DNA from 2 places in the Streptomyces sp. DSM 120436 genome. Region 2 is predicted to be linked to the other one. Evidence: riboswitches for the same ligand, from Rfam matches in the RefSeq annotation. Region 2 holds a riboswitch; the other holds the start of a gene.

Region 1 (15,393 bases), on a different contig from region 2:
CGGCCACCGCGTCACCACCCTCGGCGCCCGTGGCGTGCGCATCGAGCGGGCCGGCGAGCCGGCCGTCGAGGTCGCCTGCCCCGACGAGGAGTGCAAGACCGACCCCACCGGCGTGGGCGACGCCTTCCGCGCCGGCTTCCTGTCCGGCCTGGCGTGGGGCGTCTCGCTGGAGCGCGCGGCACAGGTCGGCTGCATGCTGGCGACCCTCGTCATCGAGACGGTCGGCACCCAGGAGTACCAGCTGCGCCGCGCCCACTTCATGGAGCGCTTCACCAAGGCCTACGGCGACGACGCCGCCGCCGAGGTGCGGCAGCACCTGAGCTGAGCCCGGTCACGACAGCCGGCGGACCACGTAAGCGGCGCCCCGGTCCGCCGGCTGCTCGCCCACGTACTCCTGCCCGCGCATCTCGCACCACGCGGGGATGTCCAGCCGGGCCGCCTCGTCGTCCGCGAGGACCCGCACCAGGCCGCCCACCGGCACGTCGCCGATCACCTTGGCCAGCTCGATCACCGGAATGGGGCAGCGCCGTCCCAGCGCGTCCACCACCAGCGCCTCGTCCCGCTCCTTCGCGACCACGTCCGTCCGGGACACCGGCGCCCCGAGCTTCTCCCGCACCCCGGCCACCACTCCCGGCAGCACGGCGAGGAACCGCTCGACGTCCTCCTCCTCCGTGCCCGGCGGCAGCGAGACGCGGACGTTGCCCTCGCTGAGCACGCCCATCGCCCTCAGCACATGGCTGGGCGTCAGCGTGCTGCTGGTGCAGGAGGAGCCGGAGGACACGGAGAACCCGGCCCGGTCCAGCTCGTGCAGCACGGTCTCCCCGTCGACATAGAGACACGAGAAGGTCACGACGCCCGGCAGCCGCCGCTCCGGGTCCCCGACCACCTCCACGTCCGGCACCAGCTCCGGCACCCGCGCCCGGATCCGCTCCGTCAGTTCCCGCAGCCGGGCCGCCTCCTGGGCGGCCTCCGCCCGCACCGCCCGCAGCGACGCCGCCGCGGCCACGATCGCCGGGAGGTTCTCGAACCCGGGCGCCCGCCCCGACTCCCGCTCGTCGCGCGGTCCCTGGGACGCGAACCGCACCCCCTTGCGCACCACCAGCAGCCCGACCCCCGAGGGGCCGCCCCACTTGTGGGCGCTCGCCGCGAGCAGCGACCAGTCGCCGTCCACCGGCCCCCAGCCCAGCGACTGGGCCGCGTCCACCAGCAGCGGCACCCCCGCGGCCCGGCACGCCCCGGCCGCCTCGGCCACCGGCTGGAGGGTCCCCACCTCGTGGTTGGCGGACTGCAGACAGGCCAGCGCGGTGTCCGGCCGCAGCGCCCCGGCGAACTCCGCCGGGCTCACGGCGCCCGTGCGGTCCACCGGGACCTCGGTGACCGTGCCGCCGCCGGCCCGGTGAACTTCCGCCGCGTGGAGTACAGAAGAGTGTTCGACCGCTGACACGATCAGGTGATGCCCGGTGCGCCGCCGTCCGGCCAGCGCCCCCGCGATCCCGGAGTGCACCGCGGCCGTGCCCGACGGGGTGAACACCAGCTCGTCCGGCCGGCAGCCCACCGACTCCGCGGCCGCCTCGCGCGCCGCGTCCAGCAGCAGCCGGGCCCGCCGCCCCTCCCTGTACAACCGCGCCGGATCCGCCCACCCTTCGTCCAGGGCGGCCGACAGGGCCTGCCGGGCGACGGGGTGGAGCGGAACGGCGGAAGCGGCATCGAAGTAGGACACGCCCCCACGCTAAGCGCCCCGGCGCGAACCCGGGAACCGGCCCGGGCGCGGGCGCGCTCCGGCGGCCGGGAGACGCTTCCGCGCCCGCCCGCGCGACACCCCGGACACCCGGGCGATGGGGCGCTCGGTGTAACCCGCGGCGCGTATGGCACCCCTCCCCGCGAGACCTCAAAAGGCGTCGGCTAGGGTTTGGTCCGCATAAACATCCAAACCCCTGCCCGACGCAGGGCGGCGACCGACCAGCGAGAAGGCCAGGCCGCAGCCGAACAGCGCGGGCGAGACTCTCGGGAAGGCGCTACGTGAGTCCCAACGGCTCCGACCTCCCCCACGGCCTGGAAGGCGTGGGCGGTACCCCCAAGCCGCGGCGCCCGATGCGGCGGAAGCTGCTGCAGGCACTGACCGCGGGCCTGGTCCTGGCGACCGCCACCGGTTGCACATGGGAGGACTTCCCCCGCCTTGGCATGCCCACCCCCACGACGGAAGAGGCTCCGCGGATCCTCTCCCTGTGGCAGGGGTCCTGGGCGGCCGCGCTCGCCGTCGGCGTGCTGGTGTGGGGCCTGATCCTGTGGAGTGCTTTCTTCCACCGGCGCAGCCGCACCAAGGTCGAGGTACCTCCGCAGACCCGGTACAACATGCCCATCGAGGCGTTGTACACGGTGGTCCCCCTCATCATCGTCTCGGTGTTCTTCTACTTCACCGCCCGCGACGAATCCGAGCTGCTGAAGCTCGAGAAGAAGCCCGACGTCACGGTGAACGTGGTCGGCTTCCAGTGGAGCTGGTGCTTCAACTACGTGGAGGACGTCGAGGGTTCCACGGGCGACGCCAAGACGTCCAAGGAACTCGACGCGATCCCGGACCGCTACAAGGAGGCCTTCCCGGCCGACGCCGGCGGTGTGCACGACTGCGGCATCCCCGGTACCCGGAACCCGCAGACCAACAACCCGGGCCCCACCCTGTGGCTGCCCGAGGGCAAGCGGGTCCGCTTCGTGCTGACCTCGCGTGACGTCATCCACTCCTTCTGGGTGGTGCCGTTCCTGATGAAGCAGGACGTCATCCCGGGCCACACCAACGCCTTCGAGGTGACCCCCAACCGTGAGGGCACCTTCCTGGGCAAGTGCGCCGAGCTCTGCGGCGTCGACCACTCCCGGATGCTGTTCAACGTGAAGGTCGTCTCCCCCGAGCGGTACGAGCAGCACCTGAAGGACCTCGCGAAGAAGGGGCAGCAGGGCTACGTGCCCGCGGGCATCGAGCAGTCCGGCCCCGAGAAGAACCGGGAGTCGAACATCCTGTGAGCATCCTCAACGAACCCAAGGGTGCCGCGGCAGCAGGGTCCCACTACGAGGACGAACTGCCGGTCAGGCGCCAGAACCGTGGCAGCGTCGTGGTCAAGTGGCTGACGACCACGGACCACAAGACGATCGGCACCATGTACCTGGTGACGTCGTTCGTCTTCTTCATCATCGGCGGCGTGATGGCCCTGGTGATGCGCGCCGAGCTGGCCCGCCCGGGCCTGCAGGTCGTGTCGAACGAGCAGTTCAACCAGGCGTTCACGATGCACGGCACGATCATGCTGCTGATGTTCGCGACGCCGCTGTTCGCCGGCTTCGCGAACTGGATCATGCCGCTGCAGATCGGCGCGCCCGACGTGGCGTTCCCGCGGCTGAACATGTTCGCCTACTGGCTCTACTCGTTCGGCTCGCTCATCGCGGTGGGCGGTTTCCTCACCCCGGACGGCGCCGCCAGCTTCGGCTGGTTCGCCTACTCCCCGCTGTCGGACGCGGTCCGCTCGCCGGGCCTGGGCGCCGACCTGTGGATCATGGGCCTCGCCCTCTCCGGCTTCGGCACCATCCTCGGCGCGGTCAACTTCATCACCACGATCATCTGCATGCGCGCCCCCGGCATGACGATGTTCCGCATGCCGATCTTCACCTGGAACGTGCTGCTCACCGGTGTGCTGGTGCTGCTCGCCTTCCCGGTGCTCGCCGCGGCGCTGTTCGCCCTGGAGGTGGACCGCAAGTTCGGGGCGCACATCTTCGACTCGACGAACGGCGGAGCGCTGCTCTGGCAGCACCTCTTCTGGTTCTTCGGTCACCCCGAGGTGTACATCATCGCGCTGCCGTTCTTCGGCATCGTCTCCGAGATCATCCCGGTGTTCTCCCGCAAGCCGATGTTCGGTTACATGGGTCTCATCGGCGCGACCATCGCGATCGCGGGTCTGTCGGTGACGGTGTGGGCGCACCACATGTACGTCACGGGCGGTGTGCTGCTGCCGTTCTTCTCCTTCATGACCTTCCTGATCGCGGTCCCGACCGGTGTGAAGTTCTTCAACTGGATCGGCACCATGTGGAAGGGCAGCCTGTCCTTCGAAACGCCGATGCTGTGGACGCTGGGCTTCCTCATCACGTTCACCTTCGGCGGTCTGACCGGCGTCATCCTGGCCTCGCCGCCGCTGGACTTCCACGTCTCCGACTCGTACTTCGTGGTGGCGCACTTCCACTACGTGGTGTTCGGCACCGTGGTGTTCGCGATGTTCGCCGGCTTCCACTTCTGGTGGCCGAAGTTCACCGGCAAGATGCTCGACGAGCGGCTCGGCAAGATCACCTTCTGGACGCTGTTCGTCGGCTTCCACGGCACCTTCCTGGTCCAGCACTGGCTGGGTGTCGAGGGCATGCCGCGCCGGTACTCGGACTACCTGGCCGCGGACGGCTTCACCGCCCTGAACACGGTCTCGACGATCGCCTCGTTCCTGCTCGGCATGGCGATGCTGCCGTTCTTCTACAACGTGTGGAAGACCGCCAAGTACGGCAAGCCGGTCACCGTCGACGACCCGTGGGGCTACGGCCGCTCGCTGGAGTGGGCGACCTCCTGCCCGCCGCCCCGGCACAACTTCCTCACCCTGCCGCGGATCCGCAGCGAATCCCCGGCGTTCGACCTGCACCACCCGGAGATCGCCGCGCTCGACGAGCTCGAGAACGCCGGTCACGGCGAGAAGGCCCTCTCCGGCGGCAAGGAGGCCGGCAAGTGAAGATCCAGGGCAAGATGTTCATGTGGCTGAGCCTCTTCTTCCTGGCCATCGCCGTGGTCTACGGCGTCTGGTCGAAGGAGCCGGTCGGCACCACCGCCCTCTTCCTGGCCTTCGGCCTGAGCATCATGGTCGGCTTCTACCTGGGCTTCACGGCCCGGCGGGTCGACGTGGGCGCCCAGGACGACAAGGAGGCGGACGTCGCCGACGACGCCGGCGAGGTCGGGTTCTTCAGCCCGCACAGCTGGCAGCCGCTGGCCCTGGGCCTGGGCGCCGCCCTGGCCTTCATGGGCGTGGCGATCGGCTGGTGGCTGATGTACTTCTCCGCGCCGGTCCTGCTGCTCGGTCTGTGGGGCTGGGTCTTCGAGTACTACCGCGGTGAGAACCGCACCCAGTAACACGCCGCACGGCACCCGGGAGCCCGGACACTCCGTCAGGAGGGTCCGGGCTCCCGCCCGTGCCGCACCCGCCGCACCCGCCTCACCCGTTCGGGCCGCCCGGTGAGCCGGGACCGGCCCGGCTCCCTAGCGTGAGGCCATGAGAGACACCGAGTCCCCCCGCACCGGCCTCCGCGGCGCGCGGACCCGCCTCGCCGGCTGCGCGCTGCTGGTGGCGGCCCTCGGCGCGGGCGTCACCGGCTGTTCCTCCGACAGCAGCCCGCTGTCCGCCGAGCCGTACGACGCGGCGGACCAGATCTCCTTCAGCGGCTCCCTCGACGAGGGCGGGCCCGTCGACCCCGACCAGCCCCTGGAGATCACCGCCGAGGGCTCCGACGGACGCATCACGGACGTCGTCGCGGTGGACGCCGCGGGACGGCACCTGGCGGGCGAACTGGCCGCCGACGGCAGCCGCTGGCACAACACGTCCCCGCTGGCCGAGGACGCGCAGTACACGATCCGCGTGAGCACCGAGGACGAGCGCGGCAGGCCCGGCCGCAAGGTCGTCGTCTTCACCACGGGCAGGCCCGGCACCGCCAAACGCCTGGGCGTCACCTTCGGCCCCGGGGCGGGCACGTACGGAGTCGGCCAGCCGCTCGTCGCGGAGCTCAGCGAGCCGGTCAGGGAGCCGGCGCAGCGGGCCGTCGTGGAACGCGGCCTGGAGGTCGACTCCACGCCCGCCGTGACCGGCGCCTGGTACTGGGTCGACGACAAGAAGCTGCACTTCCGGCCCAGGGACTACTGGCCGGCCCACGCCACCGTCCAGGTGCGCAGCAACCTGGAGGACGTCTGGATCGGCGACGGGCTGCGGGGCGGCGGGGCCGAGCCGCTCACCCTCCGCACCGGTGACCGTGTGAGAGCCCTCACGGACGCCGCCGCCCACCGGCTGACCGTCTACAAGAACGGCGAGGAGATCAAGCAGATCCCCGTCACCACCGGAAAGCCCGGCTTCGAGACCCGCAACGGCGTCAAGGTGGTGCTCGCCAAGGAACGCCTCGTACGCATGCGCAGCACCACCGTCGGCATCGCCGAGGGCTCCGCGGAGTCGTACGACCTGGACGTGCACTTCGCCACCCGGGTGACCTGGAGCGGCGAGTACGTGCACGCCGCCCCGTGGTCGGTCGGCTCGCAGGGCTACGCCAACGTCAGCCACGGCTGCGTGGGCATGAGCACCGCCGACGCCGAGTGGTTCTTCGACACCGTCCGCCAGGGCGACCTCGTCGAGGTCGTGAACTCCGACGGCGACACGATGGAACCGTTCGGCAACGGCTTCGGCGACTGGAACCTGGACTGGGACCGGTGGCGCGAGGGCAGCGCCCTCAGGGACGGCGGGAAGCCCCCCGGCACCGCCCGGGAGGCGGCGCGGCTGCGGCCGGCGGCCGTGTGAGGCCGCACGGGCCGCCGCGCACGCCCACGGGCGTGCCGGCGGACCAGGCGGCGGCCGGGGCGCCGCGGGAGCCCCTAGGCGCCCGCCAGCGCCTTCCGGCGCAGCAGCGAGGCCAGGGCGGAGGCGAACTCCACCGGCTCCACCGGGTGCGTCACCGCGGCCTCCGCGCGGCTCCAGGTCGCCAGCCAGGCGTCCTGCGGCCGTCCGATCAGCAGCAGCACCGGCGGGCAGTCGAAGATCTCGTCCTTGATCTGCCGGCACACGCCCATGCCGCCCATCGGCACGGCCTCGCCGTCCAGCACGCACACGTCGATGCCGCCCCGGTCCAGCTCCTTGAGCACGGCCGCCGGCGTCGCGCACTCGATGAACTCCACGAGGGGCACGTCCGGTGCCGGCCGCCGCCCGGTGGCGAGCCGCACCTGCTCCCGGGTGTTGGCGTCGTCGCTGTAGACCAGCACCGTGGCGGTCGCCTGCATTGTTCCTCCACGCGTAAGAGAGAGGGCACGGCTCTGTCGGGAACTTCGGGTACCGATGGCGCGGATGCTACCCCCTCGGACCGCCTGTCAACACTGGTTCGGACACGGCTTCGAAGGGGGCTCCCATGGGCCATACGGGCAGTCCAGGAGGGGCGAACACACCGAACGGCACCCCCGGGAGTGAGGGCGGGATAAGCGACCGACATAATGTCGGCGTGGCGACAGCAACGACAGTAGACACCGGGCACGCGCACCCGTCGGTCAACCGACCGAACCTCACCAGCGTCGGAACCATCATCTGGCTGAGTTCCGAGCTGATGTTCTTCGCGGCCCTCTTCGCGATGTACTTCACCCTGCGATCGGTGACCGGACCCGAGTTCTGGTCGGAGAAGGCCGACCTGCTGAACTTCCCGTTCTCGGCGACGAACACCACGATCCTGGTGCTCTCCTCGCTCACCTGCCAGCTCGGCGTCTTCGCCGCCGAGCGCGGTGACGTGAAGAAGCTCCGGATGTGGTTCATCGTCACCTTCATCATGGGATCGGTGTTCATCGGAGGCCAGGTCCTCGAGTACACCGAGCTGGTCAAGCACGGGGGCCTGTCCCTCTCCTCCGACCCGTACGGCTCGGCCTTCTACCTGACCACCGGTTTCCACGGCCTGCACGTGACGGGCGGCCTGATCGCCTTCCTGCTGGTCCTGGGCCGGACCTACGCGGCCCGGAGGTTCACCCACGAACAGGCGACCTCGGCCATCGTCGTGTCCTACTACTGGCACTTCGTCGATGTCGTCTGGATCGGCCTCTTCGCCACGATCTACATGATCAAGTAGGCGGGCCCTCATCCGCGCTGGACACAGCGCACTCAACAGAAGCATCGACGCAGAAGATCCTGACACCGGGGTAATCCGTGAAAAAGCTCTCCGCACGACGACGCCATCCGCTGGCGGCGCTCGTCGTCCTACTCCTCGCGCTGGCATGCACCGGGGGGCTGTACGCCGTGTTCGCACCCGCGGACAAGGCGCAGGCCGACGAAACCGCCCAGTCCCTCACCATCGAGGAGGGCAAGAAGCTTTACACCGTCGGCTGCGCGAGCTGCCACGGCACCGGCGGTCAGGGCACCACCGACGGCCCGAGCCTGGTGGGCGTGGGCGCCGCGGCGGTCGACTTCCAGGTGGCCACCGGCCGTATGCCGGCCGCGACCTCGCAGAGCGCGCAGGTCCCGCGCAAGAGGAACATCTACACCCAGGCCGAGATCGACCAGCTGGCGGCGTACATCGCCTCCCTGGGCGCCGGCCCGGCCATCCCGACCGAGGAGCAGTACGGCCCCGAGGGCGCCGACGCCGCCAAGGGCGGGGAGCTGTTCCGCAACAACTGCGCGCAGTGCCACAACTTCACCGGCAAGGGCGGTGCGCTCACGCACGGCAAGTACGCCCCCAGCCTGGAGGGCGTCGACCCCAAGCACATCTACGAGGCCATGCTGACCGGCCCGCAGAACATGCCCTCCTTCCCCGACAGCGTGCTGTCGGAGCAGAACAAGAAGGACGTCATCGCGTACCTGGACGAGGTCAACAGTGATGACACCGAGAGCCACGGCGGGCTGGCACTGGGCGGTCTCGGTCCCGTCGCCGAAGGTCTGTTCGCGTGGATCTTCGGACTCGGGGCGCTGATCGCGGTCGCCGTCTGGGTCGCCGCTCGGACCGCAAAGGCCAAGAAGTCATGAGTAGCCAAGACATTCCCGAAGAGAACCTGCCCGCAGTGCAGGACGCCGCCCCCGGCGGGGTGAAGCTCGCGGACGAGCAGAACCCGTTCGCCGACCCGGGCCTGCCGCCGCACGAGCCGCGGATCCAGGACATCGACGAGCGGGCCGCCAAGCGGTCCGAGCGCACGGTCGCCCTGCTGTTCACGGTGTCGATGCTGGCCACCATCGGCTTCATCGTCTCGTACGTGGCCATCCCGATCGACAAGTCGATCTACATCTGGACGCTCGGCCACATCAGCGCGATGAACTTCGCGCTGGGCATGACGCTCGGCATCGCCCTGTTCTGCATCGGCGCCGGCGCGGTCCACTGGGCCCGCACGCTGATGTCGGACCAGGAGCTGACCGACGAGCGTCACCCGATCGAGGCGTCCCCCGAGCTCCGCGCGAAGGTCATGGACGACTTCCGCCAGGGCGCCAAGGAGTCGGCGCTCGGCCGCCGGAAGCTGATCCGCAACACCATGTTCGGCGCGCTGGCCCTGTTCCCGCTCTCCGGCGTGGTGCTGCTGCGCGACCTCGGGCCGCTGCCCGGGACGAAGCTGCGCCACACCCTGTGGTCCAAGGGCAAGCTGCTCGTCAACACGAACACCAACGAGCCGCTGCGCCCGTCGGACCTGATCGTGGGGTCGCTGACCTTCGCCAAGCCCGAGGGCCTGGACGAGCACGACCACGGTTTCCAGAACGAGATCGCCAAGGCCGCCCTGATGCTGGTCCGGATCGAGCCGGAGGACATCAAGGACAAGCGCACGCTCGAGTGGTCGCACGAGGGCATCCTCGCGTACTCGAAGATCTGCACCCACGTCGGTTGCCCGGTCTCCCTGTACGAGCAGCAGACGCACCACGCCCTGTGCCCCTGCCACCAGTCCACCTTCGACCTTTCCGACGGCGCCAAGGTGATCTTCGGTCCTGCCGGTCACCCGCTGCCGCAGCTGCGCATCGGCGTGAACGACGAGGGTTACCTCGAAGCGCTCGGCGACTTCGAAGAGCCCGTCGGCCCTGCTTTCTGGGAGCGCGGATGAGTACTACGACCAGCACCGATCCCCGCTCGCGCGGGAAGGCACCGGCCGGTGAGCGGGTCGCCGACTGGGCCGACGGCCGGCTGGGGATCTACTCCCTGGCCAAGGCCAACATGCGCAAGATCTTCCCCGACCACTGGTCGTTCATGCTGGGTGAGATCTGCCTGTACAGCTTCATCATCATCATCCTCACGGGTGTGTACCTGACGCTGTTCTTCCACCCGTCGATGAACGAGGTGGAGTACCACGGCAGCTACATCCCGATGCAGGGCCAGCTGATGAGTGAGGCCTACAAGTCGACGCTGGACATCAGCTTCGACGTCCGTGGCGGTCTGCTCATCCGGCAGATCCACCACTGGGCCGCGCTGATCTTCGTGGCCGGCATGTTCGTGCACATGATGCGCGTGTTCTTCACCGGCGCGTTCCGCAAGCCGCGTGAGATCAACTGGCTGTTCGGCTTCCTGCTGCTCGTCCTCGGCATGTTCACCGGGTTCACCGGCTACTCGCTCCCGGACGACCTGCTCTCGGGCACCGGTATGCGCTTCATGCAGGGCGCGGTCCTGTCCGTGCCGGTCGTCGGCACGTACCTCTCGTTCTTCCTCTTCGGCGGCGAGTTCCCCGGCGACGACTTCGTCGCCCGGTTCTTCTCGGTCCACGTCCTGTTGCTGCCGGGCATCATGCTCGGTCTCGTGGTGGCGCACCTGATCCTGGTCTTCTACCACAAGCACACGCAGTTCGCGGGTCCCGGAAAGACCAACAAGAACGTCGTCGGCATGCCGCTGCTGCCGGTGTACATGGCCAAGGCCGGAGGCTTCTTCTTCCTGGTCTTCGGTGTGATCGCGGCCATCGCCGCGATCGCCACGGTCAACCCGATCTGGACCATCGGCCCCTACCGGCCGGACATGGTCTCCACCGGCGCCCAGCCGGACTGGTACATGGGCTTCTCCGAGGGCCTGGTCCGCATCATGCCGGGCTGGGAGATCAACTTCTGGGGTCACACGCTCGTCCTGGGCGTGTTCATCCCGCTGATGGTCTTCCCGCTGGTCCTGGCCGCCATCGCGGTGTACCCGTTCATCGAGTCCTGGGTCACCGGCGACAAGCGCGAGCACCACATCCTGGACCGCCCGCGCAACGCCCCGACCCGCACCGCGTTCGGTGTCGCCTGGATGACGCTGTACTTCGTGCTCCTCATCGGCGGCGGCAACGACATCTGGGCCACGCACTTCCACCTGTCGATCAACGCCATCACCTGGTTCGTCCGGATCGCGTTCTTCGTCGCCCCGGTCGTGGCGTTCATCGTCACCAAGCGGATCTGCCTCGGCCTGCAGCGCCGGGACAAGGAGAAGGTGCTGCACGGCCGCGAGTCGGGCATCATCAAGCGCCTGCCGCACGGTGAGTTCATCGAGGTCCACGAGCCGCTCAGCCAGGAGCAGCTCTACACCCTCACCGCGCACGAGCAGCCCAAGCCGCTCGAGATCGGCCCCGAGGCCGACGAGAACGGCGTCCGCCGCAAGGTGAAGGCCACCGAGAAGCTGCGCGCGAAGCTCAGCGAGGGCTTCTACGGCGAGGAGTCGCAGGTTCCGAAGCCGACCGTCGAGGAGTACAAGGAGATCACGAGCGGCCACGGCCACCACTGATCCTCGGAGCTCCACCCGTCGCCACACGACAGCGAAGGGCCCCCGTCCGTTCTGCGGACGGGGGCCCTTCGCCGTGCCCGGGGCTGGATAGGGTGGGTCCGGGACCCGTCCGGTCCCCAGGCACCCGCTACGACCGTCAGGAGCGACCATGAGCGCTGTGACCCCCGCTGGAGGCGACAACGCGGCGGGCCGCTCCTGGCCCGCCCTGCTGAACGGACTGCTGGACGGCCGCGACCTGTCCGCCGACGACACCGCCTGGGCGATGGACCTGATCATGCGCGGCGAGGCGACCGACGCGCAGATCGCCGGCTTCGCGGTGTCGCTGCGGGCCAAGGGCGAGACCGTCGAGGAGATCACCGGCTGCGTCCGGGCGCTCTACGACCACGCCCACGTCATCGAGGTGCCGGGCGCCACCGTCGACATCGTCGGCACCGGCGGCGACGGCGCCAGGACGGTGAACATCTCCACCATGTCCTCGATCGTCGTGGCCGGCACCGGGGCCAAGGTCGTCAAGCACGGCAACCGCGCCGCGTCCTCCGCCTCCGGCGCCTCCGACGTCCTGGAGAAGCTGGGCGTCAACCTCGACCTGACCCCGCGCCGGGTCGCCGAGGTCGCCGAGGAGGCCGGCATCACCTTCTGCTTCGCGGTGAAGTTCCACCCGGCGCTGCGCCACGTGGCCGCCGCCCGCGGCCAGCTCGGCATCCGCACGGTGTTCAACTTCCTCGGCCCGCTCGCCAACCCGGCGCAGGTCAAGGCCCAGGCGGTCGGCGTCGCCGACCCGCGCATGGCGCCCATCATGGCCGGGGTGTTCGCCGGGCGCGGCCACTCCTCCCTGGTGTTCCGCGGCGACGACGGCCTGGACGAGCTGACCACCACCGGCACCTCCCGGGTGTGGGTGGTGCGCGACGGCGAGGTCGCCGAGGAGGCCTTCGACCCGCGGGACGTCGGCATCGAGCTGGTTCCGGTGGAGGCGCTGCGCGGCGCCGACGCCTCCTACAACGCCGAGGTCGCCCGCCGGCTGCTGGACGGCGAGCGCGGTCCGGTCCGCGACGCGGTGCTGCTGAACTCCGCGGCGGCGCTGGTGGCCCTGGAGCCCGGCAGCGGCACGCTCACCGAGCAGATCCGCGCCGGGATGGCGAAGGCGGCCGAGTCGATCGACTCCGGCGCCGCCAAGCGGGTCCTCGAGCGCTGGGTCGCCGTCACCCACGCGTAGGCCGCCGCGCGGACCGACGCGCAGGCCCCGGGACGGCCGTCCCGCGATCCGGATGCGGGTTGCGGGACGGCCGTCACCTCACGTACGTTCCCTCTCAGGTCATGAGTGACAGCCATCAGGCCCCGGCCGGCTGTCCGGCAACCCTCCGTCCGTGGCGGGGTGCCCCGGGTGAAGACCGGGCTGTGAGCAGCAGGGCTCACGGCAAGCGCGGACCCCTCGCACACCAGGGGTCCTGGTCGTCGAGGAGTCTTCCGTGAGCAAGCGAATGCGCTAGGGCGTAGAGCCCCGCCTCCGCACACCCTTTCCTCTCTTCTCCTGCGCGCCGGCGCGCCGTCCGCTCGCGCGGGGATCCGCCCTGCTCTCCGGGAGTTCCGTCATGCCCGCTTCCCCCGTCGTCGCCGGCCCGTCCGTCCGCGCCCCGCTGCCCGTCCTGGGCCGGGACGTCGCCGTTCCCCTGGTCACCGGCGGTGAGGTCCCCTACGCCGCGCTCGACTACGCGGCCAGCGCCCCCGCCCTCCAGCGCGTCTGGGACGACGTGGCCGCCTACGCCCCCTACTACGGCAGCGTCCACCGCGGCGCCGGACACCTCTCCCAGCTCTCCACCGACCTGTTCGAGAACGCCCGCCGGACCGTCGCCGAGTTCCTCGACTGCCGCATCGAGGACAGCCCGGGCGAAGCCCGGTCCGAGAAGGGCGGTGGTGGGCGACGGGAGGGCGGGGACAGCCCGGGCGAAGCCCGGTCCGGCAAGGGCGGTGGTGGGCGACGGGAGGGGGACCAGGTGGTGTTCACCCGCTCCACCACCGACTCCCTCAACCTGCTCGCCGCCGCCCTGCCCGACGGCTGCGAGGTCTTCGTCTTCGAGACCGAACACCACGCGGCGCTGCTGCCGTGGCGGCGTGCGGGCCGGGTGACCTGCCTCGACGCGCCCCACAGCCCGGAGCGGGCCGTCGAGACCCTGGAGCGCGCCCTCGCCGGCCGCGACCCCCACGGCCCGGCCCTGGTCTGCGTGACCGGCGCCTCCAACGTCACCGGCGAGCTGTGGCCGGTCCGCGAACTGGCCGCCGCCGCGCACGCGCACGGCGCCCGGATCGTGCTGGACGCCGCCCAGCTCGTCCCGCACCGCGCGGTGAGCGTGCGGGACCTGGACGTCGACTGGGTCGCCTTCTCCGGACACAAGCTGTACGCGCCCTTCGGCGCCGGGGTGCTGGCCGGCCGCGCCGACTGGCTCCGCGAGGCCGAGCCCTACCTCGCCGGCGGCGGCGCCAGCCGCAAGGTCGCGCGGGGTGCGGGAGGGGCGGTGCACGTGGAATGGCACGAGACCGCCGCCCGCCACGAGGCCGGCTCGCCCAACGTCATCGGCGCCCACGCGATCGCCTCGGCCTGCCGGGCGCTCACGGAAGCGGGGTTCGACGCGCTGGCGGAACGGGAGGAGGCGCTGGTCCGCGTGGTGCGGGAGGGGCTGGCGGACGTGCCGGAGGTGCGGTTCCTGTCCTTGTTCGGCGACGACGCGCCCCGGGTGGGGGTCCTGTCCTTCGTGGTCGACGGCTGGAACAGCTCCCACTTCGCCGCGGCGCTGTCCGCCGAGTACGGCATCGGCGTACGGGACGGCCTGTTCTGCGCGCACCCGCTGGTACGGCGGCTGCTGGGCGGCGACACGGGCGGTGCGGGGGAGTGCGGGACGCCGGAGGCGGGGCCGGGGGAACGGGCGTTGAACGCGGTCCGCGTGAGCTTCGGCGCCGGCACACCGGAGGAGCATGTCGAGCGGTTCGTCCGGGCGGTGCGGGAGCTCGTGCGGGACGGGGCGCGGTGGAGGTACCGCACGGTGGACGGGCGGTGCGTGCCGGACACGCCGGCGGGGGCGAATCACCCCTGAGGGGACGGGAGCCGGGCTCCCAGCACGATCATCCGCAGCGCCCGCTCCGTCGCGTCCGTCAGCAGTTCCGCGCCCCGGACCAGCGCCTCCGCCAGCTCCATGGGCCCCGGCAGGATGCCATGACACGCATCCACCCCCGGCACCTCCCCCGCCCCGTCCCCCAACGTCCCCGCGAGCGCCAGCACCGGCCGCCCCGCCAGCTTGGCCCGCCGGGCCACCTCCCCGGGCACCTTGCCGCGAGGCGTCTGGCGGTCCAGCGCCCCTTCCGCGGTGACCACCAGGTCGGCCCGCGCGAGGCGTTCGTCCAGACCGAGATGGTCCAGCAGGACGGGAAACCGGGGCACCAGCGCCGCGCCCAGCGAGGCCAGCCCCGCCCCCAGCCCGCCGGAGGCGCCCGTGCCGCGGCCGAGCCGCAGGTCGACGCCGGTGACGGCGAGGTCCCGGGTCAGTACCCGCGCCCAGTTCTCCAGCCCCGCCGACAGCTCCTCCACCTGTCCCGGGGTCGCCCCCTTCTGCGGCCCGAACACCCGCGCCACACCCCGCTCCCCGCACAGCACGTTGTACGGGTTGCAGGCGACGACCAGTTCCACACCGTCGAGGCGCGGATCGAGCCCGGTCGCGTCGATCCGGGCGAGACGCGACAACTCACGGCCCCCCGGAGGCAGTTCCACCCCGTCCGCGTCCAGCAGCCGCGCGCCGAGCGCCTGGAGCGCGCCCGCACCCCCGTCGGAGGTGCCCGAGTCGCCGCAGCCCACCAGGATCCGCCGCACCCCCTGGTCGAGAGCGGCACGGATCAGCTCCCCGACGCCGTAGGTGGTGGTGACACCCGGGTCGCGGCGGGTGCGGGGGGCCAGGGACA
Region 2 (15,393 bases):
GAGACAAAAGCCGCGAAAGGAGCCCGCACTTTGGCTACATCCAGTCGGGTCCGCGGCAGGAATTCAGGCTTCTCGATCACCGGATCGGGAGCGTGTTCCCCAACTCTACCGCGCTCAACCTCATGGAATTGCCCCTCCGCATCTCTCACGGAGGGGGCAATGCCGTAAACGCTCGGTCACCGTCATTACCGAAGGTAATGATCAGCCCCCGGCGACCGCCGGGATGATCGAGACGCCGGCGCCGTCCGGGGTGGCCGTCTCCAGCCCCTGCTCGAAGCGCACGTCGTCGTCGTTGACGTAGACGTTGACGAACCGGCGCAGCTTGCCCTGGTCGTCCAGGACGCGGGCGGCGATGCCGGTGTGGTTCTTCTCCAGGTCCTGGATGACCTCGCCCAGGGTGGCCCCCTCGGCGGCGACCTCGGCCTTGCCGCCGGTGTAGGTGCGCAGAATGGTAGGGATACGGACGGTAACGCTCACTTTGAACCTCCGGTCAGGTGACACACCCAGGGGCGCGGGGCTGTGTTCGATGTGCGGCTGCCGCCGCGCGGGCGCGCACAGCCCCCGCCGCCCGCGGTGAAAGGTGAAGCCTCAGACGAGCCCGGCCGCACGGAACGACTCCAGGCTGGGACGGATCGTCGCGGTCAGCCCGGTCCCGGCCACCGCGTCCAGCGTCTTCAGACCGTCCCCGGTGTTCAGCACGACCGTCGTGAGGGACGGATCGAGCACCCCGTCCTCGATCAGCTTCTTCGTCACGCCGACCGTGACGCCGCCCGCGGTCTCCGCGAAGATCCCCTCGGTGCGCGCCAGCAGCTTGATCGCGTCGACGACCTGCTCGTCGGTGACGTCCTCCACCGCGCCGCCGGTGCGCCGGGCGATGTCGAGCACGTAGGGGCCGTCCGCCGGGTTGCCGATGGCCAGCGACTTGGCGATGGTGTCCGGCTTCTGCGGGCGGACCACGTCGTGGCCGGCCTTGAACGCGGTGGACACCGGCGAGCAGCCCGCGGCCTGCGCGCCGAAGATCTTGTACGGCCGGTCCTCGACCAGTCCCAGCCTGATCAGCTCCTGCAGCCCCTTGTCGATCTTCGTGAGCTGCGAGCCGGAGGCGATCGGGACCACGATCTGGTCCGGGAGCCGCCAGCCGAGCTGCTCGCAGACCTCGTACGCGAGGGTCTTGGAACCCTCCGCGTAGTACGGCCGCAGGTTGACGTTGACGAAGCCCCAGCCCTCGCCGGCCGGGTCGCCGATCAGCTCGGAACAGAAACGGTTCACGTCGTCGTAGTTGCCCTCGATGCCGACGAGCTCGCCGCCGTAGACGGCGGCCATGACGACCTTGCCCTGCTCCAGGTCGTGCGGGATGAACACGCAGGAGCGGAAGCCGGCCCGGGCGGCGGCGGCGCCGACCGCGCCGGCCAGGTTGCCGGTGGAGGAGCAGGACAGCGTGGTGAAGCCGAAGGCGCGCGCGGCCTCCAGGGCCTGGGCGACGACCCGGTCCTTGAAGGAGTGCGTGGGGTTGCCGGAGTCGTCCTTGACGTGGAGGCCGCCGGTGACGCCCAGCTCGCGGGCGAGGTTGTCGGCCCGGACGAGCTTGGTCCAGCCCGGGTTCAGGTTGGGCTTGTCCGCCACGTCCGCGGGGACGGGCAGCAGCGGGGCGTAGCGCCAGATGTTCGCGGGGCCCGCCTCGATGCGCTTGCGGAGCTCCTCGGTGTCGTACCCGGAGAAGTCGTAGGCGATCTCCAGCGGGCCGAAGCACTCCTCGCAGGCGAAGACCGGGCCGAGGGGCACGCGGTGGCCGCACTCGCGGCAGGACAGCGCGGCGGCGGGACCCAGGTCGACGGAGTCCGCGGAGTCGGTGGTGTTTGCAACAGTCTGCACAGCCATGGAGGCGAGGCCCTTTCTCCTCATCTTCCTCACGACGCATCTCGCCGTGAGACGGATTTGGCACCTTCCCTAGCCGGGAGCCTCGCCACGTCCGCGTGACAGGAACCGACTGGAGGGTTGCCGGGGCTTCATCGGGCCGTATCCCTCTGCCCCTCTGGATGAGCGGTGTTCAGTTGTGCGCACCGACACCCCCCGGGATGCGGGGTCCGTCGGCGCTGTTCAAGACTGTAACCGAAGGCCCGGACGGCGCAGAGAGCCGTCCGAACCCCGAGATGGATCACCAGCCAGTGAGGAGTCCGCCGTGCTGGAAGAAGTCGAGCGCTGGCTGTCGGAGCGCTCCTGGTCGGTGTCGGACCGCCCCCTGCACAGGATCCTGGCGGCGAAACGGGCGACGGGACAGACGGTGAGCGTGGTGCTGCCCGCGCTCAACGAGGAGGCCACGGTCGGTGACATCGTCTCCGTCATCCGGCACGACCTGGTGCTCCAGGTGCCGCTGGTCGACGAGGTCGTGGTGATCGACTCCGGCTCCACCGACCGCACCTCCGAGGTGGCCGCGGCGGCCGGTGCGACCGTGGTCCACCGGGACGCGATACTGCCCCGCATACCGGCCGTGCCCGGCAAGGGCGAGGTGCTGTGGCGGTCGCTGCTGGTGGCCCGCGGCGACATCGTGTGCTTCGTCGACGCCGACCTGAGGGACTTCTCCTCCGACTTCGTCACCGGCATCGTCGGCCCGCTGCTCACCGACCCCGGCCTGCACCTCGTCAAGGCCATGTACGACCGCCCCCTGACCCTGGCCGGCGGGAACACCGCCGGCGCGGGCGCCGGGCAGGGCGGCCGGGTCACGGAACTGATGGCGCGCCCGCTGCTCAACATGCACTGGCCGCAGCTCGCCGGGTTCGTCCAGCCGCTGGGCGGCGAGTACGCGGCCCGCCGCGGCCTGCTCGAACAGCTCCCGTTCCCCGTCGGCTACGGCGTCGAGCTGGGCATGCTGGTCGACGCCCTGCACCTGGTGGGCCTGGACGCGCTGGCCCAGGTGGACGTGGGGGTGCGCAAGCACCGGCACCAGGACGGGCAGGCGCTCGGCCGGATGGCCGCCGCGATCTACCGCACCGCGCAGCTGCGGCTGGCCCGCGCGCACCTGCTGCGGCCGTCGCTGACCCAGTTCGAGCGCAGCGGGGCCGCCTTCGAGCCGCACACGTACGCGGTGGACACCGAGGAGCGGCCGCCGATGCGGGAGATCGCGGAGTACCAGGCGCGGCAGGTGGCCTGACCCCGCCCGTCGCCGGCCGGTGTGACGCACCGGCACGTTTGAGGCCCTGGGGGCCGGGCTAGGTTGTGGCGTATGGCTTCAAGCTTCGGTGCAGCTCAGGTACTGGTCGCCTCCAACCGGGGGCCGGTGTCGTACGCGGTGGCGGCCGACGGTTCGCTGCGGAGCAAGCGGGGCGGCGGCGGACTGGTGTCCGGTCTGTCGGCCATCGGCCCCGAGTCGGGCGCGCTGTGGGTGTGCTCGGCGCTGTCCGACGGCGACCGCGAGGCCGTGCGGCGCGGGGCCGGCGAGGACGGCGTGCGGATGCTGGACATCCCGGCGGACGTGCACGCGGACGCGTACAACGGCATCGCGAACTCGGTGCTGTGGTTCGTGCACCACATGCTGTACCAGACCCCGCTGGAGCCGGTCTTCGACGCGGAGTTCCGCCGCCGGTGGGCCTCCTACGAGAGCTACAACCGCGCGTTCGCCGAGGCGCTGGCCGAGGAGGCCGCCGAGGGCGCGGCGGTCATGGTGCAGGACTACCACCTGACCCTGGTCCCGGGGATGCTCCGCGAGCTGCGCCCCGACCTGCGCATCGGGCACTTCTCGCACACGCCGTGGGCGCCGCCGGAGTACTTCCGGATGCTGCCGGACGACATCGCGGAGCAGGTGCTGCGCGGGATGCTCGGCGCCGACCGGCTCGGCTTCCTCACCCGCCGCTGGGCGGACGCCTTCACCGCGTGCTGCGAGCGCTTCGTCGGCGGGCTGGGCGACACCCGCGTCGGGGTGCACGGCCTGGGCGCCGACGCGGACTTCCTGCGCGCCCGCTCGCACGAGCCGGACGTCGACGAGCGGATGGCCGCGCTGCGCGAGGAGATCGGCGAGGGACGCCGGACCATCGTCCGGGTCGACCGCACCGAACTGTCCAAGAACATCGTCCGCGGCCTGCTGGCCTACCGGCAGCTGCTGGACGACCGCCCCGAATGGCGTGAGCGCGTGGTGCACGTCGCCTTCGCCTACCCGTCCCGGCAGGACCTCGCCGTCTACCGCGACTACACGGCCGAGGTGCGGCGGCTCGCCGAGGAGATCAACGCGCGGTACGGCACGCCGGGCTGGCGTCCGGTCGTGCTGCACGTCAAGGACGACTTCGCGCGCTCGCTCGCCGCGTACCGGCTGGCCGACGTGGCCCTGGTCAACCCCATCCGCGACGGCATGAACCTGGTCGCCAAGGAGGTCCCCGTGGTCTCCGACGCGGGCTGCGCGCTGGTGCTGTCCCGGGAGGCCGGCGCCCACGAGGAGCTGGGCGAGGACGCGATCACCGTCAACCCGTACGACGTCGTGCAGACCGCCCGGGCACTGCACGAGGCGCTGTCGATGCGCCCGGAGGACCGCACGGAACGCAGCAAGCGACTGGCCGCGGCGGCCACGGCACTGCCCCCGGCACGCTGGTTCCTGGACCAGCTGGAGGCGCTGCGCGGCGAAACCGGCCACTGACCGGAACGGCCCGCCGGACAGGCGTGACACCGGGTGGACAGGTGGGGGCGCACGGACTCCACGGACCCCCGCGCCCTGCCGACGCCCGCGAAGGCGCTGCGCGGCCGAAACACCCGCCGGCCGGAACAGCCCGCCGGCCGGAACGGCCCGCCGGACAGGCGTGACACCGGGTGGGCGTGGATAGGTTGGGGCGTATGGCCAGTCATACGCATTCCACGGACCCCGGCGCCCTGCCGACGCCCGCCACGCAGGCCGGGCGGGACGGACTGGACGCGCTCCTGGCCCGTCCGGGCAAGGCGCTGATCGGGCTCGACTTCGACGGCACGCTCGCGCCGATCGTGTCCGACCCGGAGCAGGCCCGCGCGCACCCGGACGCGGTGCCCGCGCTCGCCGCGCTCGCCCCGAAGGTGGCCGCGGTGGCCATCGTCACCGGGCGGCCGCCGGGCGTCGCGGTCCGCCACGGCGGTTTCGCGGGCGTGCCCGGGCTGGAGCACCTGGTGGTGCTCGGTCACTACGGCGCCGAGCGCTGGGACGCGGTCACGGGTTCCGTCACCGCGCCCGCCCCGCATCCCGGCGTCGCCGCCGTCCGCGCGGAGCTGCCGGGTCTGCTGGACCGGGTGGGCGCGTGGCGGGGCACGTGGGTCGAGGAAAAGGGGCGGGCGGTGGCCGTCCACACCCGCAGGGCGTCCGACCCGCAGGCCGCCTTCGAGGCGTTGCGCGAGCCGCTGACCGGCCTCGCGACCCGGCACGGTCTGGTCGTCGAACCGGGCCGCATGGTCCTCGAACTGCGCCCGCCGGGGATGGACAAGGGGGTCGCGCTGCTGGAGTACGCGCGGGAGATCGGCGCGGAGGCGGTGCTGTACGCCGGGGACGACCTGGGCGACCTGGCCGCCTTCACCGCCGTCGACAAGCTCCGCGCCTCCGGCACGCCGGGGCTGCTGGTGTGCAGCGGCAGCGAGGAGGTCACGGAACTCCGCGAGCGGGCCGACCTGGTGGTCGACGGCCCGGAGGGGGTGGTGGGGTTGCTGCGGGCGCTGGCGGAGCGGCTCGTCTGACGCGGGTTTCCCGCCCTCGCCGTCCCTTCCCTCCGCCCGCTCCCGGCTCCGCTCGAGCGGGGGCCCCCGCCGTCCCTGGGGGCTGCGCCCCCAGCTCCCCCTTGTCGGCCCTGACGGGCCTCGTCCTCACACGCCGGAGGGGCTGATCCTCAGCCCTCCGGCGTGTGAGGAGCGGGGTCCTGCGCGGGAGCCCCGGGGCGGGGACGGGAAGGGGCGGCGAGGGCGGGGGGAAGCCGTGCCGCGCCCCGGCCTGCCGTCACCGTTCCGCGCGCCGCGCCTCCCGGACCCGTCGCAGGCGGTTGACGGTGACCGGGTCGTGGGCCAGCGCCCGCGGATCGTCGAGCAGCGCGTTCAACAGCTGGTAGTACCGCACCGGCGCCAGCCCCAGCTCCTCCCGGATCACCCGCTCCTTCGCCCCGGGCGACACCGCCCCCCGGCGCTCCAGCGCGAGCACGTCCCGCTCGAGGCGTCCCAGCCCCTCACCTTCACCCATGCCGGCAGGCTATCCCGCGCTGTCCGCGCGCACGGCCGTCGCCTGGAGCTCGCCCAGCACGCCCGCGGGGCTCCCGTCCGGCTCCACGGCCTTTCCGATCCTCTGCTTGACCGCCGCGCTCACCGCCGCCCACGACGTCTTCCCCACCGGATACAGCTCCGAGAGGGGCAACTGGTCCAGGAACGGCTTGAGTTCCCTGTCCTGCCCCGACGCCGCCATCGCCTGCGACGCGGAGTCGGTGACCGGCAGCAGGTCGTACTCGCGCGAGAAGTCCAGCACGTTCTTCTCGCTGTAGACGAAGTCGAGGAAGTCCCCGATCCGGTCGCGGTTCCCGTTCTTCTCGAACGCCGTCATCCAGTCGGTCACGCCGAGCGCGGACGGGCTCTCGCCGTCGGCGCCGGGGATCGGCACCATGCCGTACTCCACGCCCTTCTTCCGCGCCATCTCCATCAGCGAGGGGTGCCCGTTGAGCATGCCGACCTCGCCGGCGGCGAACGCCTCGAACGCCTCGGCGCGGTCGAGCTCGCCGGGCGCGACGGGGCCGGTGAGCCCCTTGCCGACCAGTTCGTCCCGCAGCCAGGTGAAGGTCGCGACGTTCTCCGTCGCGTCGATGCGGTAGCTGCCGCCGATGTCGGTGTAGCCGCCGTCGCCGCTCAGCAGCCACTGCAGGGTCTCGGCCTGCGCCTCCTCCGGGCCGAGCGGCAGCGCGTACGGGAACTTCACCCCGCGCGCCTTGAGCTCCTCGGCGCACTCGACCAGCTCGTCCCAGGTCTGCGGCGGGGTGAGCCCGGCCTCGGCGAACAGCTCCTTGTTGTAGAACAGCAGCCGCGTGGACGCCGCGAACGGCATGCCGTACTGCACGCTGCCGACCTCGCCCGCGGCGGAGAGCTGGGAGAGGAAGTCCGCCTGGACGGGGATGGAGAGCAGGTCGCCGACCCGGTGGAGCAGGCCCTGGGAGGCGTAGTCGGCGTACGCGCCGATCTGCGCCATGTCCGGCGGGTTCCCGGCGTCGACCATCTCCTTGACCTTGCGGTCGACGTCGTTCCAGGAGTACACGCGGACGTCGATGTCCACGCCGGGGTGGTCGGACTCGTACCGGTCGACCAGGTCGCCCCAGTACTTCTTGGAGCTGTCGGCCGCGCCGTTGCCGTACTCGGCGGCGACCAGGGTGAGGGTCGCGTCGGAGGAAGCGCCCCCGGCCCCGCATCCGCTCAGGACCGCTGCCAGTCCCAGCGCGGACACCGCCGCGATCGTCCTTGTCCTGACCCGCCGTCGCACGTGCTCTCCTCCGGTTCGGCGCCGAGCGCCGCCTGTTGCCATTCCGATAATCGGACTAAGGTCTACACCATGTAACTGGACTAGACCTCTCGCGGGTCCGCGGGCCACACTGTTTCCCGTGAAACATGTCATCGCCCTCGACGTGGGCGGCACCGGGATGAAGGCCGCCCTGGTCGGGGCGGACGGCGAGCTGCTGCACCGGGCCCGCCGCCCCACCGGCCGCGAGCACGGCCCGGACGCGGTCGTCGAGGGCATCCTCGACTTCGCCGCGGAACTCCGCGCCCACGGCATCCGCGCCCACGGCGAACCGGCCTCCGCCGCCGGCGTCGCCGTCCCCGGCATCGTCGACGAGGCACGGGGCGTCGCCGCCTACGCCGCCAACCTCGGCTGGCGGGACGTCCCGCTGCGCGCCCTGCTCGCCGAGCGGCTCGGCGGCGTCCCCGTCGCCCTCGGCCACGACGTGCGCACCGGCGGTCTCGCCGAGGGCCGCATCGGCGCCGGGCGCGGCGCCGACCGCTTCCTCTTCGTCCCGCTCGGCACCGGCATCGCGGGCGCCATCGGCATCGACGGCACGGTCGAGGCCGGCGCGCACGGCTTCGCGGGCGAGATCGGCCACATCGTCGTACGGCCCGGTGGCGCGGAGTGTCCCTGTGGTCAGCGCGGCTGTCTGGAGCGGTTCGCGTCCGCGTCGGCCGTGAGCCGGGCGTGGGCCGATGCCTGCGGCGACCCGGACGCGGACGCGGCGGACTGCGCGAAGGCGGTCGCCTCGGGCGACGAGCGGGCCCTACGGGTGTGGCAGGACGCGGTGGACGCGCTCGCCGACGGCCTGGTCACCGCGCTCACCCTGCTGGACCCGCGCACGCTGATCATCGGTGGCGGGCTCGCCGAGGCGGGGGAAACCTTGTTCACACCGCTGCGGGAGGCCGTCCGGCGGCGGGTCACCTTCCAGAAGCTGCCGTCCCTGGTCCCCGCGGCCCTCGGGGACGCCGCGGGATGCCTGGGCGCGGGGCTCCTCGCCTGGGACCTGATCGAGACCACTGACCCCTCGGAGGTAACCGCCTGATGGCCCCCACCAAGGTTCTCACCGGTGCCCGGGTGGTCCTGCCCACCGGGACCGTGGACGGCGGCAGCGTGACCGTCGAGGGCACGCGCATCGCCGGCACGGGCCCCGCGCCCGCGACGACGGCCGGGGCGGCCGAGACGGTCGACCTGCGCGGCCACTGGCTGGTCCCCGGCTTCGTCGACCTCCACAACCACGGCGGCGGCGGGATGTCCTTCGCCGGCGGCACCGCCGAGGACGTCCTGGAGGGTGTCCGCACCCACCTGCGGCACGGCACCACCACCGTGGTCGCCTCCGCCGTCACCGGCGACCTGGACCTCCTCGCCCGGCACGCCGGGATGCTGGCGGAGCTGGCCCAGCAGGGCGACATCGCCGGCATCCACTTCGAGGGGCCGTTCATCTCCCCCTGCCGCAAGGGCGCGCACGACGAGACGCTGCTGCGCGACCCCGACCCGGCCGAGGTCCGCAAGCTGATCGACGCGGCCCACGGCCACGCCCGGATGATGACGCTGGCCACCGAGCTGCCCGGTGGCCTGGACTCCGTACGGCTGCTCGTCGAGCACGGCGTGATCGCCGCCGTCGGCCACACCGACGCCACCTACGAGCAGACGGTCGCCGCCGTCGACGCGGGCGCGACCGTCGCCACCCACCTGTTCAACGCCATGCCGCCGTTCGGCCACCGCGCCCCCGGTCCGATCACCGCGCTGCTGGAGGACGAGCGGGTCACCGTCGAGCTGATCAACGACGGCACGCACCTGCACCCGGCCGCGCTGCAGTTCGCCTTCCACCACGCGGGCCGCGACCGGGTCGCCTTCATCACCGACGCGATGGACGCGGCCGGTTTCGGCGACGGCCGCTACATGCTCGGCACCCTGGAGGTCGAGGTCGCGGACGGCGTGGCCCGGCTGGTGGAGGGCAACTCGATCGCCGGCTCCACGCTCACCCTGGACCGCGCCTTCAAGCGGGCGGTGACGGTGGACGGGCTGCCCGTCGAGGACGTCGTCGCGGCGATCTCCGCCAACCCGGCCCGGCTGCTCGGCCTGGACGGCCGCATCGGCTCGCTGGAGCCCGGCAAGGACGCCGACCTGGTCGTGCTGGACGACGCCTTCGAGCTGGTGGCCGTCATGCGCAAGGGGGAATGGGCGGTCGCTCCCCAACTGGCCTGATCCGTCCCCGGGACCGGCCGACGACGGCCGGTCCCGGGGGTGGGCCGACCGCCTTCCTTTTGGCATGATCGTGTCCCCGGGGCCACGGAAGGCCAGGCAAGAGGGGGAGGTCGGCCCGGTGATTCTCACGGTCACGCTGAACACCGCTCTCGACGTCGCGTGTCGCGTCCCGTCCCTGCGGACCGGAGTCTCCCACCGGGTCTCCGAGGTGCTGGAACGCCCCGGCGGCAAGGGCGTCAACGTGGCTCGCGTCCTGGCCGCGCTCGGCCACGAGGCGACCGTCACGGGTTTCGCCGGCGGCCCCACGGGACGCGTCCTGCGCGACCGCCTCGCCGAGGTCCCGCGCCTCACGGACGCCCTGGTGCCGGTGTCCGGCGCCACCCGCCGCACGGTGACCCTGGTCGACGACCGCACCGGCGCCACGACCCATCTGAACGAGCCCGGCCCGGACATCACCCACGCCGAGTGGTCCGCCTTCCAGGAGGTCTACACGGACCTGCTGGCGTCCGCCTCCGCGGTGGCCCTGTGCGGCAGCCTGCCGCCGGGCGTCCCGGTGGGCGCGTACGCGGGTCTGGTCCGCACGGCCCGCGCGGCCCGGGTCCCGGTCCTGCTCGACACCGGCGGGGAGGCACTGCGCCGCGGCGTGGCCGGCCGGCCCGATCTCCTGAAGCCCGGCGCCGAGGAGCTGGCGGAGCTCACCGGCTCCCACGAGCCGCTGCGCGCGACCCAGGACGCCCGCCGCCGGGGCGCCGGCGCGGTGGTCGCGTCCCTGGGCGCGGACGGCCTGCTCGCGGTCACCCCGGAGGGCCACTGGCGCGCGACCCCGCCGGCCCGCCTGACCGGCAACCCCCCGGGCGCGGGCGACGCGGCCGTGGCGGGTCTGCTGTCGGCCCTGGTGGAACACCGCCCCTGGCCGGAACGCCTGGTCCGCGCCACGGCCCTGGCCGCGGCCACGGCCCTGTCCCCCACGGTCGGCGACTTCGACCGGGCGGCCTACGAGCGGTTCCTGACCACGGTCAGCGTCACGGGCGTGGCCGCGGCGGCCTGAGGGGCGTGCTCCGCTACTCCGGCTCCGCGAGCCAGAACTGGTCGAGGACGGCGTTGCACTGGTTGCCCTCGTTGCAGACCAGCTCGATGGTGTTGGTGCCGTCGTTGAGGTTCACGCTGGCCCAGGTGTTCTGCCAGCCCTTCTCCCAGTCGCCCTTGGGGCTTCCCGCGAAGTTCTTCATGTTCAGCGGGCGGCTCTCGGGCTTGCCGTTGACCACGATGGTCGCGTCGGCGTCCTCCCCGGGGATGCCGTACTGCACGTAGAAGCGGTAGTTGCCGGCCTTCACGCTGTTGATGGTCCAGGTGACCTTCGCGCCGACCTTGTTGAACCCGGTGACGTAGACGCCGCCGTCGGCCTTGGCGCCCTTGAAGTCCGACGCGAGGGTCGCGCCGCCGTCCAGGCGGAGCGCCTTGCCGTCGATGGCCGGCAGCTCCGCCTCTTCCTCGTCCTTGCCGTCGTCCGAGGACGACGGGCTCGGCTCGCTGCTTTCCTGGGTGACGGTCGGGGTGGGCCCCGCCTCGGTGCCGCCCTTGTCGTCGTCGTCACCGCTGATCATGGCGATGCCGATGCCGATCACGACCGCGGCGACCACGGCGATCGCGCCGATGAGCAGCCCCTTGGTGTTCGGACCGCCGCCGCGGCCGCCGCCGCGCGAGGGCTGGGGCGAGCGTGCGGCGGGCGCGGCCCCGGGCAGCGTCTCGGGTGCGGCGTAGTGCGCGCTGGGCTGGCCGAAGGCGCCCTGCTGGGGCGGGGCCTGCGGGGCGGGGCCCTGCTGGCCGTACTGGCGGGAACCGACCGGCCGCACCCGGTTGACCGAGTTCGGGTAGCCGTAACCCCCGGACGGCGGCTGGGCTCCGTTGGCCTGCCCGTCGGCGTACAGGTAGCCGAACGGGTCGTCGTCCTCGGGCGTGCTCGCGCCGTTGTTGCCGGGCGTCATCCCCTGTGCTCCTAGCTGCGGATCGGGTACGTACGTGTGCGGAGAAGGCGAGCCTACCCGGTCCCTCTGACCCGGAAGGGTGACCCGGATCGCATCAACTCGCTGACCTGCGCATCATCCAGCGCGTCGGTGCTGTTTGGGACGAGATCGTTTCTCCACGTACATCCGCTCGTCGGCGGACTTCAGCACTTCGTCGGCCGTCATGCCGCAGTGGGCCCACCCGATGCCGAAGCTGGCCCCGACCCGCACGGCCCGCCCCTCGGCCCGGATGGGCTGGATGATCTCGTTGCGCAGCCGCACGGCGAGGTCCTGGGCGTCGGCCCGGCCGAGGCCGTCGGCGAGGATGACGAATTCGTCACCCCCGAGCCGGGCCACGGTGTCGCCGTCCCGCACGCCGTTGCTGAGCCTGCGGGCGACCTCGATGAGGACCGCGTCGCCCGCGTTGTGCCCGAACCGGTCGTTGATCGACTTGAAGCCGTCGAGGTCGCAGAAGAGCACCGCGAGCCCTTTGGCGCCGTCGTCGGCGTCCCCGGCGGGCGCGACGGTGTGCACATGGTGGTCGTAGCCGTCGTACGCGTCGCTGCCGGGCGGGAAGTCGAAGTCGTGGCCGCGGTCGAAGGGGGGCGGGCCGTAGGCGGCGTCGTGGGAGCCGAAGGACTCGTAGGGCGCCATGGAGTCCACGGCCGCCGGCAGCACGCTCTGCGGCTGCTGGCCGCACAGCCGGGAGGAGAGCCGGGAGCGCAGCTCGGCGGAGTTCGGCAGTCCGGTGAGCGAGTCGTGGGAGGCGCGGTGGGCGAGCTGGAGCTCGCGGCGCTTGCGCTCCTCGATGTCCTCGACGTGGGTGAGCAGGAAGCGCGGCCCGTCGGCGGCGTCGGCGACCACCGAGTTGCGCAGGGAGACCCACACATAGGTGCCGTCGCGGCGGCACAGCCGCAGCTCCGCCCGGCCGCCCTCGGCGGAGGTGCGCAGCAGGGTGCCTATGTCCTCGGGGTGGACCAGGTCGGAGAAGGAGTAGCGGCGCATCGCGGAGGCGGGCCGGCCGAGCAGTCGGCACAGGGCGTCGTTGGTGCGCAGGATCCGGCCGTGCTGGTCGCCGCCCATCTCGGCGATGGCCATGCCGGAGGGGGCGTACTCGAAGGCCTGCCGGAAGCTCTCCTCGCTGGCCCGCAGCGCCTGCTGCTCGCGCTCCAGGCGGACCAGGGCGCGCTGCATGTTGGAGCGCAGCCGGGCGTTGCTGATCGCGATGGCGGCCTGGAAGGCGTACATCTGCAGGGCCTCGCGGCCCCAGGCGCCGGGCCGGCGGCCGTTGCGCGGGCGGTCGACGGAGAGCACGCCGATCAGTTCGCCGGAGGTGCCGCCGCCCTGCGGTCCGGGCGCGTACATCGGGGCGAAGAGCCGGTCGGAGGGGTGCCACTCGTCCTCGAAGCGGGGGTCGGGCCCGTCGGTGTACCACTGCGGGACGTCGTCGCCGTCGAGGACCCAGCCCTCGGTGTGCGGTATGAACACCAGGTCGCCCCAGCGCTCGCCCATGGTGAGCCGGCGGTCCCAGGACTCGCGCGAGCCGACCCGGCCGGTGATGAGGGCCTCGGCCGCCGCGTTGCCGGCGAGGGCGGCGACCACGAGATCGCCGTCGGGGCGTACGAGATTGACGCAGGCCAGCTCGTACCCGAGGGCTCCCACGACGCCGTCGGCGACGGTCTGCAAGGTGTCCGCCAGACTGCGCGCCGTGTTCATGTCGGCCATGGCCTGGTGGAGTTGCCGCAGCGACGCCAGACGGACGTAGGGTTCCGACTCGGTCTCCATCCTCGCCCTCCCCCCGAGACCTCGCAGCGCATCAAGGGTCATCATCGGCGTATCGTCGCAGCACCTTCCCCGCCACTGAATCACAGCGCGCTGCCCACCCGGTACACAGGGTCAACAATACTTGCCCCTTGTGACTCAAGTCACAGCCAAACGTGAACAATTGCGTGGTCTACGTGCGATATCCCGGCCCGTTTCCGCGACGCGGATTGTGTGGTGATTGTGCACGATTCCTGCGCGGATCGGCCGCTGGTCCTAGGTCCCGGTTCGGGCCACGGTCCGATGCGGCGTCCGTGCAGCGGAGACTAGCGTTCCCGGTGTGCCGAACACTCCCGCCCCCGCATCGATCACCGCTCCGCCCGCCGCCCGGCATGCTGAGGGGGTGAGCAACGACGAGTTCCGTGCCGCCATGTCCCGCCTGGCCGCCGGTGTGGTCCTGGTGACCGCCGTGGAGCCGCCGCTGGACCCGGACGACCCCGGGGCGCCGGCCGGCGAGGACGTCGGCATGACCGCGACCGCGTTCCAGTCGGTCTCCCTGGACCCGCCGCTGGTGCTGGTCAGCCTGCGCACCGGCTCCCGCATGGACGAACTGCTGGAGGAGCAGCCGCTGTGGGCGGTGTCCGTGCTGTCCGAGAGCCAGCGCCACATCGCGGGGCGCTTCTCGATGAAGGGCCGGGTCAGCGACCGTCTGCTGTTCGCGGACCTTCCGTACCGGCGCGGCGAGTACACCGGGGCCCCGCTGGCCGGCGGCGCGCTGGCGACCCTGGAGTGCCGCACCGAACAGCGGGTGACGGCCGGCGACCACACCCTCGTGATCGGCCGCGTGATGACGGCCGCCGTGCCGAGCGCGGAGGGCGGCCCGCTCGTCCACTTCCGGGGCCGCTACCGCCAGTTGGGCTGAGCGCCCCCGTCATTCCAGCGCCCCGCAGGGGCGCGGGGAACCGCGCGGGCAGACCTCCGCCGGCCCGCGGGTGACCACGAGGGCGGAACCCGCCCGCCCCTACCAGTCCCGGGCGGAGCGCCCCCGCTTCGTCTCCCCCCGCCGCTTCTTCTCCCGCAGGCGCCGCTCGTTGATCCCCCGCGGCACCCGCGTGGGCCGCCGCGGCTTCGGCGGCGGCGCCGTCGCCTCCGCCAGCAGCGCGGCCAGCCGCACCGCCGCCGCCTCGCGGTTGCGCCACTGCGACCGGTGCTCGGACGCCCGTACGGTGATCACCCCGTCGGTCAGCCGCCCCGCGAGCCGCTCCAGCGCCCGCCGCTTCCACACCTCGGGCAGCGCCTCGGTCCTGGCGAGGTCGAACCGCAGCTCGACCTGCGTGTCGCTGGTGTTGACGTGCTGCCCGCCGGGCCCGGACGACCTGGAGAAACGCCACATGAGCTCGGCCTCGGGGAGGAAGACGGAGCCGCGTACGACATGGGGACCGGACATGACACACAGGTTCCCGCGCCCGTGCCGGCCACGTCACCCGAATATCCGTACCCGGGTAAAGAAAGTAAAGAGACCTGGAACCTGACGCACCCCTCCGGGCGTTCAAGGTGGTAGCTGTAGCTTCATAGCCGTACGCAAACGAGGGAAGGGACTCCCAAACAATGGCTGTAAGCCTGTCCAAGGGTGGCAACGTCTCGCTCACCAAGGAGGCTCCGGGCCTGACCGCCGTCACCGTGGGCCTCGGCTGGGACGTCCGCACCACCACGGGAACGGACTTCGACCTCGACGCGTCGGCGATCGCGGTCAACACGCAGGGCAAGGTCTACTCGGACGCCCACTTCGTCTTCTTCAACAACAAGCAGACCCCGGACAACACGATCGTCCACACCGGCGACAACCGCACCGGTGAGGGCGAGGGCGACGACGAGGCGATCAACGTCAACCTGGCGGCCCTCCCGGCCGACATCGACAAGATCGTCTTCCCGGTCTCGATCTACGACGCCGAGAAC

The links. A riboswitch is a leader RNA that binds a small molecule or an ion and turns the genes downstream of it on or off. The one in region 2 is predicted to bind S-adenosylmethionine.
Region 1: another riboswitch for S-adenosylmethionine. It lies ahead of ACWH4W_RS29995 (aminotransferase class V-fold PLP-dependent enzyme); the one in region 2 lies ahead of thrC (threonine synthase).

What each region holds. Positions count from the first base shown of each region.
Region 1 is NZ_JBSKBS010000002.1:1,732,532-1,747,924, reverse strand. Features, by position in the region: gene ACWH4W_RS30055 (carbohydrate kinase family protein) at 1-325, shown strand, start outside; gene ACWH4W_RS30050 (cysteine desulfurase/sulfurtransferase TusA family protein) at 332-1,720, opposite strand; gene ctaC (aa3-type cytochrome oxidase subunit II) at 2,020-3,012, shown strand; gene ctaD (aa3-type cytochrome oxidase subunit I) at 3,009-4,745, shown strand; gene ACWH4W_RS30035 (cytochrome c oxidase subunit 4) at 4,742-5,140, shown strand; gene ACWH4W_RS30030 (L,D-transpeptidase) at 5,280-6,566, shown strand; gene ACWH4W_RS30025 (response regulator) at 6,641-7,042, opposite strand; gene ctaE (aa3-type cytochrome oxidase subunit III) at 7,258-7,869, shown strand; gene qcrC (cytochrome bc1 complex diheme cytochrome c subunit) at 7,947-8,759, shown strand; gene qcrA (cytochrome bc1 complex Rieske iron-sulfur subunit) at 8,756-9,814, shown strand; gene qcrB (cytochrome bc1 complex cytochrome b subunit) at 9,811-11,448, shown strand; gene trpD (anthranilate phosphoribosyltransferase) at 11,597-12,661, shown strand; SAM riboswitch class IV at 12,759-12,875, shown strand; gene ACWH4W_RS29995 (aminotransferase class V-fold PLP-dependent enzyme) at 13,038-14,534, shown strand; gene ACWH4W_RS29990 (glycerate kinase family protein) at 14,525-15,393, opposite strand, start outside.
Region 2 is NZ_JBSKBS010000001.1:1,001,366-1,016,758, forward strand. Features, by position in the region: gene ACWH4W_RS04490 (ubiquitin-like small modifier protein 1) at 202-477, opposite strand; gene thrC (threonine synthase) at 589-1,878, opposite strand; SAM riboswitch class I at 1,896-2,043, opposite strand; gene ACWH4W_RS04500 (glucosyl-3-phosphoglycerate synthase) at 2,180-3,148, shown strand; gene ACWH4W_RS04505 (alpha,alpha-trehalose-phosphate synthase (UDP-forming)) at 3,221-4,621, shown strand; gene otsB (trehalose-phosphatase) at 4,816-5,676, shown strand; gene ACWH4W_RS04515 (DUF3263 domain-containing protein) at 5,933-6,169, opposite strand; gene ACWH4W_RS04520 (extracellular solute-binding protein) at 6,179-7,489, opposite strand; gene ACWH4W_RS04525 (ROK family protein) at 7,566-8,510, shown strand; gene nagA (N-acetylglucosamine-6-phosphate deacetylase) at 8,510-9,673, shown strand; gene ACWH4W_RS04535 (1-phosphofructokinase family hexose kinase) at 9,792-10,721, shown strand; gene ACWH4W_RS04540 (carbohydrate-binding protein) at 10,735-11,658, opposite strand; gene cdgB (diguanylate cyclase CdgB) at 11,773-13,461, opposite strand; gene ACWH4W_RS04550 (flavin reductase family protein) at 13,778-14,359, shown strand; gene arfB (alternative ribosome rescue aminoacyl-tRNA hydrolase ArfB) at 14,459-14,884, opposite strand; gene ACWH4W_RS04560 (TerD family protein) at 15,046-15,393, shown strand, end outside.